DNA from 3 places in the Chitinophaga sancti genome. Region 1 is predicted to be linked to each of the others. Evidence: riboswitches for the same ligand, from Rfam matches in the RefSeq annotation. Region 1 holds a riboswitch; each other region holds the start of a gene.
The links. A riboswitch is a leader RNA that binds a small molecule or an ion and turns the genes downstream of it on or off. The one in region 1 is predicted to bind thiamine pyrophosphate.
Positions count from the first base shown of each region.

Region 2: linked by a shared signal. The riboswitch ahead of SIO70_RS29175 (TonB-dependent receptor) and the one ahead of thiM (hydroxyethylthiazole kinase) in region 1 are both predicted to bind thiamine pyrophosphate.
Region 3: linked by a shared signal. The riboswitch ahead of thiS (sulfur carrier protein ThiS) and the one ahead of thiM (hydroxyethylthiazole kinase) in region 1 are both predicted to bind thiamine pyrophosphate.

Region 1 covers NZ_CP139247.1:7,680,908-7,684,164, forward strand. Annotated here, with positions in the region: gene thiD (bifunctional hydroxymethylpyrimidine kinase/phosphomethylpyrimidine kinase) at 1-535, opposite strand, end outside; gene thiE (thiamine phosphate synthase) at 532-1,158, opposite strand; gene thiM (hydroxyethylthiazole kinase) at 1,151-1,957, opposite strand; TPP riboswitch at 2,001-2,095, opposite strand; gene SIO70_RS30775 (GH92 family glycosyl hydrolase) at 2,152-3,257, shown strand, end outside.
Region 2 covers NZ_CP139247.1:7,297,362-7,300,618, reverse strand. Annotated here, with positions in the region: gene SIO70_RS29175 (TonB-dependent receptor) at 1-1,300, opposite strand, end outside; TPP riboswitch at 1,393-1,485, opposite strand; gene SIO70_RS29170 (single-stranded DNA-binding protein) at 1,661-2,089, shown strand; tRNA gene SIO70_RS29165 (tRNA-Met) at 2,409-2,480, shown strand; gene era (GTPase Era) at 2,542-3,257, shown strand, end outside.
Region 3 covers NZ_CP139247.1:1,097,881-1,101,137, reverse strand. Annotated here, with positions in the region: gene thiC (phosphomethylpyrimidine synthase ThiC) at 1-987, opposite strand, end outside; gene thiS (sulfur carrier protein ThiS) at 1,070-1,273, opposite strand; TPP riboswitch at 1,360-1,467, opposite strand; gene SIO70_RS04505 (lipocalin family protein) at 1,504-2,019, shown strand; gene SIO70_RS04500 (hypothetical protein) at 2,046-2,306, opposite strand; gene SIO70_RS04495 (sterol desaturase family protein) at 2,311-3,117, opposite strand.

The sequences.
Region 1 (3,257 bases):
CTTTTACCAACACCGCCTTACAACCTGTTTGTAAAATACGATCTGCTGCCTGTTGCATACCAGAAAGATCTTGCAAAGGCATGTCTGCAAGGATAGCCGCTTCATCCAGGTTGGGTGTAACCAATGATACCAAAGGGAATAATTTCTCTTTCAGTATTGAAATGGTGGTTGATTCTATCAGCCGGTCTCCACTGGTCGCCACCATGACAGGATCGAGTACTACCGGTACATTGGGATATAATACCAGCGTTTCGGCAAGCGCTAATGCTAACGCAGGTGAATGTATCATCCCTATTTTTATGGCAGCCGGTTGTATATCATCCATCACGGCACGTATCTGGCCTGTTACAATTTCGGGGGGAATACTATGGATCCCTGTTACGCCCAATGTATTTTGTACCGTGATCGCTGTGATCGCGGATGTTCCAAAGCAACCCAATGCAGCAAAGGTTTTCAGGTCAGCCTGTATGCCTGCCCCTCCCCCGCTGTCGGAACCTGCGATGGTCAACACAGGTACATATTTATATTTTGTCATAGAGCTTTTTCTATTTGAAGACGAATGGTAGCAGCTGCTTTTTCAGGGTCCGGTGCCCCACAAATAGCAGATACAATGGCCAGACAATCTGCTCCTGCTTTGATCACATCTGCCGCATTGCCTGCGTGGATAGCGCCAATCGCTACCAGTAGTTTATCTGTGAGAGCACGGATATGCCTGATCCCTTCCAGTTTCCATTCTGTAACGGTATCCGTTTTGGTTGGTGTTGCAAAAATGGGACTTAGAGCGAGGTAATCTGAAGCCTCTGCATCGGCTGTATAGATCTGTTTTTCATATTCTATGGAATACCCTAAGATTCCGCAGGAAGGCCATTGTGCCCTGATAGCCAATGGCGCCAGATCACTGTTACCAACATGTATACCTGTAGCGCCACATTGCTGTGCCACCCATAAATTGTCGTTGATGATCAAGGGTACCCTATGAGGAATGAGCGCTTCTTTGAGACGAAGGGCACGTTCTAAAAAAGCAGGGTTATCCAGTTCTTTTTCGCGTAACTGAATTAAATCTACTCCACCTTTTATAGCTGCAGTCGCCACTGTAACCAGATCTCTGCCTTTGCAGGCTTCTTCGCTGATGACCAGGTATAATCTGCGATTAAACATTGGACTCCTCTATTTTAATCAGTGAAGCCACTACATCATCTGTCAGTTGATATAATTGATCCAGTATATTTACCTGCATACTACCCGGGCCGGCAGACATCTTTGCCGCTTTTTCACCTGCTATACCCAGCAGAGCCATGGCCGAAACGGTTGCACAAAAGGGATCCTTGGGATTAACAGCTGCAAAAGCGCCAATCAGTGCGGTAGCTGTACAACCCATTCCTGTCACCTTTGCCATCAGCGGGTGTCCGTTTGATAATAATATAGTCGTGTCTTTGCCAACAATGATATCCACAGCACCGGATACACACACGACACTGCCAAACTCCTGTTGCAGAAAACGAGCTGCTTCTACAGCGGCAGTGCTCTCCTCGGTGCTATCCACGCCTTTGGTAGTGCCGGCATTCTTACGGGCAAGCGCCATGATTTCAGAAGCATTGCCACGGATAATGGTCGGCTTTAGTTCCAGTAATTGTTTTAATACTTCATCTCTGTAAGGGGTCGCACCTGCTCCAACGGGGTCAAGGATCCATGGTTTACCCAGGGTATTTGCCTGACCGATAGCGAGTTCCATACTCTTTACCCAGTATTCATCGAGGGTACCGATGTTAATTACGAGTGCACCTACAATCCTGACCATGTCCACCATTTCCGAATGAGCATGGGCCATAATGGGAGATGCACCTACTGCCAGCAATGCATTGGCAGTATTATTCATGACTACATAATTTGTGATACTGTGAACCAGCGGGGATTGTTGCCGAACAGCCAGGATCTGTTCCCTGATAAACTCCTTCATAATGCCATATTGATTTTAAGTATAATGGCCAGGAGTGCGCATGCGCTAAGCAGCTGCTTTTCCCTACGCCGGTACTAGCCGGATCAGGTTCGAAGAGTAATTCTCAGTTCCAATGAAGGAACACCCCTAAAGCCTGCTCAAATTTAGCAAACAACGGGAGAAAAATGACATAATTATTTTTTATACTTGTGTCTATGCGGTTAATTGTATCAATGGCGGCTATCGCCTGTCTTTTCCACGGAAGTGTTTCTGCCCAGACATCAGACCTTCTACGTTATGTTCAGCCACTTTCGGGCACGGCAGCCAGTACAACGGCTTCTTCCCAGAAACATGGCAGTGGCACTGAATCTTATGCCAACACCATTCCGGCAGTTGGACTGCCATTTGGTATGACGCAATGGACACCGCAAACCAATACGACCGAAAACAAATGTTTTCCTCCATATACTTACAGAGACAGCCTGTTGACCGGGTTTAGAGGTACACACTGGCTGAGTGGCTCCTGTACACAGGATTATGGTAGTTTCACCATTATGCCTATCACCGGGCACTTTACGACTAACTACGCAACGCCTTTTTCTCATGACAAGGAAATCAGTACCCCTGCATACTATAAATTAACCCTACCGGCTGTTAGTACGGAGATCACGGCTACTTTAAGATGTAGCATGTTCCAGTTTACTATGGAAAAGACGGATAGCCTGTACCTGTTGCTGACACCAAATAGTGACCGGCAGGAAGGTATTGTGAAGATTAATGCCTACAGGCATGAAATAACAGGTTATAATCCTGTGCATCGTATTTATCAGGGGTGGGGAGAACCGGCAGGTTTTTGTGGCTATTTTGTTATGCAGATAGAGACGGTGACTCCCTTAGATAAATCTGGCTATGCGGCTTATTACCTGCAAAAAGGTGAACAGGTAAGAGTACGTATTGGAACCTCTTTTACCAGTATTGATAATGCCCGTAAAAACCTGGAAGCTGAAATACCCGATTGGGATTTTGCTGCTTTGAAAGCAAAGAATGAAGCCGTCTGGAACAAAGCACTGAGCCAGATACAGGTGGAAACAACCAGGGAAAAAGACAAACGTATTTTCTATACGGCGTTATACCATGCTATGCAGCACCCCAGGTTGTTCAATGATGTAGATGGCAAATATCCTCGATTTGCAGGAGATTACCAGAATGAGCGTGTCAGCAAAGGGGATTATTATGATGATTACTCTATGTGGGATATTTACAGGGCGCAATTGCCCTTATTTGAAATATTACAGCCAAAGTTGGTGAATGACTTTGTCAA
Region 2 (3,257 bases), 380 kb from region 1:
CCTGGTAGTTGACAGAGAAGATGCTACCATAGAAATCATTGTCCAGCCATAGCTGACGGATGAGGTCTGTGCTGGTCACTTCTGCATCATTGATAACAGGATTGGCAAGGCCATAATCACTGTATGCCTGCGCTTCTTTGTACTGCTCGTAATACCCTTTGCCTTTGGTATAGTGAGCAGCAACGGTGAAGTTCAGTTTATCGCTGAGGGCCTGATTGAGGAACAACTGGTAGTTGTCCATCTGGTAATTGTCCGTTTCGTTATTATAATAAGAGCCATCCGATTTTTGTCCGGCAGAGTTATAGGTACGGTGGGTAGCCAGGGAATCCTGTGGTACGCCGTTCCATGCCTGGTAAGTCTTTTCAGTGCCTGAAGAAATGTTGAGGCGGATGGCGGTGTTCTTAGATATATATGCGGCAGAAGTATAAAAAGCTTTGAGATTGGAGCTGGCACGGTCAATGTATCCATCGGAGGTGACTCTTGACAGGCGCGCATCTACGGTAAAGTGGCCGTTAATGAGGCCGGTACCTGCTTTGACAGTGTTCTTCCATGAATTGAAAGAGCCGAAGCTGTTGTAGATTTCGCCATAAGCTTTCTCTCTGTAATCGTTGGTGCTGATATTGAGAGAGGCGCCGAAAGCTCCGGCACCGTTGGTAGAAGTACCTACACCCCGTTGCAGCTGAATACTGCTCACGCTGGAAGCGAGGTCTGGAATATCTACAAAATAGGTGCCCTGTGATTCCGCATCATTGACAGGGATACCGTTGTTCGTAACATTGATACGGGTGATGTCCGTACCTCTTACACGCATACTGGTGTAACCAATGCCAGTACCAGCATCGGAGTTGGTCACCACACCCGGCATTTGATTGAGCAGGATGGGCAGATCCTGTCCCAGGTTTTGCTTCTTAATCTCTTCGGCAGTGATAGTAGATTGAGTAAATGGCGCATGCTGGCCTACGCGCAGGCTGGTAATTTCAACAGGTTGTACGAAGAGGCCGGTTTCTTCCATTTGCAGATCGGCATTGGTACGGGTACCGTTTGTATGCACAGAGGTAGTGAGGGGCTGAAAGCCCAGGTAAGTTGCTTTGATAGTAAAGGTGCCCTGTGAAGGGAGTAAAATGCGGTAAACCCCATTGGCATTGGAATGGGCGCCGGTATTGTCGGCAGAAATAATGCTGACGGACACGCCTTCAAGGGGGCGGCCGGTTTTTTTGTCAGTGACTATACCGGTAAGCACGGTTTGTGCATGTACCGAGACTGCGCTGAAAACCAGCCATAACAGTAAGAATTGTCTCATGGACTCAACAGTTTAAAAAGCTACGGTATGAGGGTAGCATTAAGTTTTCTGCTACGCATGTGCGTGCAGCTTGCCATATGTGGGTAAGGAAGAATTGATTCACTTACCTTTCCTAATCAGCATTACCTGATCAGGTTCAACGGGTCTGATCTCAGCCTGATAGTAAGGCACCCCGAGGTGAAGCCGGCTGGTGGTTTGAAAAAATGTACGCTGGTACATACCGGATTCCGGAACAAAGGTATAGAGAAAAATTTTTTAAATGGAAGAAAATTGTTAAATTAGAATTGCATATATATTATCCCCCCTGGAAAGTTTTCACACGTTTTATTTTTTTAATGTTAACCATCAATTTGTAATTGCATGATCAGACTTTCGGTCATTGGCCATCTGGGGCATGATGCTTTGAAAAAAGTCATCAACGGGAAATCTGTGCTGTCATTCAGTGTAGCACAAAATGAACAGTTTAAAAACTTAATGGGAGTAGTGCAGGAGCGTACTACATGGATTAATTGTTCTGTCTGGGAGCGGGATAATCTGGGTCCGTATTTAAAAAAGGGTACGCTGGTGTATGTAGAAGGCCGGCCTGTGTTCAAAGGGTATGCGGGTAAGCAGGGCGAGGTGCTGGCAGGTGTGAACATGAGAGTATCGGAGCTGGCGTTGCTGCCGGGAGCGAGGGGAGTATTGGGAACCGGAAGTGCAGGGGTAGAGGAGGAGCGAAGTGAGGATGAATTAGAAAAGGAGCATGAAGAAGAGGATGATGAAGGTGTAAGAAATGATTTGCCATTTTAATGAATTTCCTTTTTAAAAGGGATAGTTTTCGTCTATAGGTCTGTTCTTTATCCCTGGAGTGATGTCGGCAGTTCATTGATATTGTCAATTTCCTGAATCTTAAAAACTCACTTTTGCCGTTGGCAGGAGTGAGTTTTTTGGTTCATGTAAATGAAGAAAAACAAATATTCAATTATTTTTTGCTCAAAAGTACTGCCTTGAAAGCCTTGATAGTAGTATATTTTATTGTTTGAGTTTATGACCGGGATTAAATGTTAGCAGGATTTCTTTTAAAAAATATTTGGCAGGGATGAATCTTTGTCTATCTTTGCACTCTCATTGCGAGGTAGAGCAGAGGTAGCTCGTCGGGCTCATAACCCGAAGGTCAGAGGTTCGAATCCCCTCCTCGCTACAAACGAAGTCCCGGCTAGGTCGGGATTTTTTTATTTCAGGAAGTTTAGGAAAAAAATTACATGCATAAAGCAGGGTTTGTAAATATCTTCGGAAAAGCGAATGCAGGGAAAAGCACCCTCATGAACGCACTCATTGGCGAAAAGCTCGCTATTGTATCCCCGAAGGTTCAAACTACCAGACATCGCATAACTGGTATTGTGACTACTGATGAATACCAGATTGTATTCTCCGATACCCCGGGTATTATAGACCCGCGTTACCGGTTACACGAAAAGATGATGGGTGCAGTGAAGTCTGCTCTTGAAGATGCAGACGTCGCTTTGCTGATGATGGATGTGAAAGACAATGTAGCTGAAAACCTTGAACTCTTCGATTCGCTGAAACTGAAAGCAAAATGTCTGCTTGTGATCAACAAGATGGACGTGATGGAAAAGGAAAAGCTGGAAGAGATCGTAAAGCAATGTGAAGAATGGGGTAAAGCAACCGTTATCACCATCTCTGCCTTGCAGAAAAAAGGTGTGGATGCACTGCTGAAACAGATCGTCAGCATGCTACCGGAAAGTGATCCTTTCTATCCTGAAGATACATTAACAGATAAATCTACCCGCTTCTTCGTAGCTGAGATAATCAGGGAAAAGATCTTCCATCTGTATGAAGAAGAGATCCCTTATCACACAGCAGTAGTGGTGACGCAGTACCAGGAAAAAACAACACTGACGAAAATCTCTGCGGAGATTATTGTGACGAGAGATACACAGAAAGGAATTATCCTGGG
Region 3 (3,257 bases), 1.7 Mb from region 1:
TTCCAGTTCAGCGAACTGCGCGGCATCGTTGGCATCTGCAATACTACCGGGACGTAAGCCATCGCCTAATGAGAAAGAGACGTCATAGATTTTCATGATTTCACAGATCTCTTCAAAGTGGGTGTAGAGGAAGTTTTCCTGGTGGTGTGCCAGACACCATTTGGCCATGATAGACCCCCCGCGCGAAACGATGCCCGTCATACGATTGGCGGTGAGTGGAATGTAGCGTAGCAGTACACCGGCATGGATGGTGAAATAGTCTACACCCTGTTCTGCCTGTTCGATGATGGTATCACGATATATCTCCCAGGTAAGGTCTTCAGCTTTACCATTTACTTTTTCCAATGCCTGGTAAATGGGTACAGTGCCGATAGGTACAGGTGAGTTGCGCAGGATCCATTCACGTGTTTCATGAATGTTTTTGCCGGTGCTGAGATCCATAATGGTATCGGCGCCCCAGCGGCAGGCCCACACTGCTTTTTCCACTTCTTCTTCGATGCTGGAAGTGACGGCGGAGTTACCGATATTGGCATTGATCTTTACCAAAAAATTACGGCCAATAATCATTGGTTCGCACTCGGTATGATTGATATTGGCAGGGATGATAGCTCTGCCTGCGGCTACTTCCTGTCTGATAAATTCAGGTGTGATGTGTTGTTGGGCGGCACCCTGGTTTTCGCGGATAGCGATGTATTCCATTTCGGGTGTGATGATCCCTTTGCGTGCATAGTGCAGCTGTGTGGCGTTTTTTTGCGGTGCCCATGCTGCGCGCAGTTTTGGCAGCCCTTTGCGTACATCAATCTCAATAGCCGGATCGGTGTAAGGGCCACTGGTATCGTATACAATGAGTGGTTCGTTAGGTGTGGTTTCTCCTTTACTACCATACAGTCGGGTAGGTGTTAGCGTTATCTCTCTCATAGCAACGCCGTTAATGTAGATTTTCCTGGATGCGGGTAGTGGATTGCGTGAAATGTTTTCGATTTTCATACAACAAATAAGATGGGTGAAGAAATAAGAAGTCCTGCTGCGAGGGGATGCCCTGCAGTGCACAAAAAATTAAATGAAAAAATTAACCTCCCTGTGTAGCGCGGATGATAGTAATACTATCTGCGGTTTGCAAGATGTGTTGCGGCCATGCGGGTTTAGGTATTACCTCCCTGTTGATAGCCACGGCCAGTCCTTTGTCGGATGGTAGTTGAATAAACTGTAAGAGGGCAGCGATGGTTGTTCCCTGCTGCACCGCATAAAGTTTATTGTTTACAGTCACTTCCATGAATGCATGAATTAAGGTGAAACAATAAACTTTAAGGATGGTAGAAGATGTGAGGATTCAGGTTACTTATATCTACAGCAAAAGAAGCTGTATCAAGTACTTTTCCCTACGGCAGTATGAGCTGCGTCAGGTACTGAGGGTCTCATCTCAGCTTTCCGGGTATGGTGGCCTGGAAAACACCCCTAAAGTGAAGCATAAAGGTAGGGGAAAAAGTCCATATCTTTGAGCGTATGAAAAATAGCATGCTGCTGGTGAGTTTTATCACCATCTTTTCATTTGCCTGTCATCACTCGCGTAAGCCTGGGAAAGAGGAGGCTGTTATGGATACCCCGGTATATGCGCCTGCAATGGATACAGTGCCTTCTATTGTAGAAGACTCAACTGTTACCGTAGTAGCAGATACCATAGTAATCGACACGGCAAAACTGATTGGGAAGTGGTTGCAGCCTGTAACGGGGAAGGACAATGAGTGGCAGGGTATGGAATTGAAGAAAAACAGGAAAGCGATTGCGATCAATATGTACTCGCTGGTGTATGAAAAATGGGCGTTACAACATGATACATTATTACTGTGGAATCATGCAGAAGGGGTGAAATCATCGGATAGTACAAGAACCATAGATACTGTAATAATCAGAGACCTTACGGATACTTCACTGGTCTTGTTTCCTGTGAAGGCCGCAGAGGGATACCTGGAAAAATACAGGAAAGAAACAGGAGGGAAAAAAGTGAAGTCACGTAAGTAAGTTCACTCCTCTCCCTCCGGAGTGAATCAGCTATACATTTGCCATAAGGTAACTGCGAGGGCAACAACGGCCATGAATATACCGGCGGTAGCGACCTGCATATCATCAATATTCTTACGGGCTTTTATATCTGAGAGTCCACCCATGATGATGGCTGCAATAGCAAAGACAAGACCTGTTTCTGGGTTTCTTGCCACGAATGCATACACAGCGGAAGATACGCCTGCGAACAGGGAAATGTAGCAGGCAACTTTAGTGGACGTGGACGAAGTGGTGTGCTGTTGCATATATTTATTGATTTAAAGGTTTGTCGAATGGTGCTTTTAGTAGTGCCCCTATCTGCTGATACCTTTCGTCCTGGTATTCATCCAGTCCATACTTCAGAGAAGTGGTATCATTTACCTTCTTAAACGTGCCAAAGAGGCGGTCCCAAATTGAAAAAATATTAGCGTAATTAGTGTCCGTTTCCGGTTGTAAATGGCTGTGGTGTACCTTATGCATGTCTGGCGATACGATGATCCAGCTCAGGGCATTATCCAGCCATTTAGGGAGGTGGATATTAGCATGGTTGAACTGGGACATGAATGCAGAGATGGTTTGGTACAGGAATACCATCCAGATGGGGATACCCATGGTGATGACAGCGACAAAGAGAGCGATGACGCGGAAGATGCTTTCTATGGGGTGGTGCCGGAGGGCGGTGGTGGCATCTACAGCGGTGTCGATGTGGTGGATCTTATGGAAGTGCCACATCCAGGCTATTTTGTGCTGGATCAGGTGAACGAGGTAGGCTCCGATCAGGTCCATCATAAGGATGGCGAGAATGGCATGGAGCCAGTTAGGTAACGGTACAAGGTAAAGAAGGCCAAAATGGTTGTTGGTGGTAAATGTACATGCTTTTACGATGAGGAAGGCGAGGGCAAAGTTTACGACGGCGGTGGTAAGGGTGAAGAAGAGGTTTGTGCCGGCGTGGCGGTAGCGGTTTGATTTGAAATAAAGTCTGGGAAAGGCGCCTTCAAAAACCCAAAGAAGGACCAGGCCACCAACGAGTATTGCGGTGCGGTAGTAAGAAGGAATGTTATTGAAGAACGATTCCATACACGGGAATTTATTTATGGGACAATGGATGTATTAAATTACGGAAAATTTGGGGAATAAAAAGGCTGAAAGTGGCTGTGGGCCAATAAATTAGGCAGACTTATGTGGGTGATTGGGTTATGTATTAAAAGAAAATATTC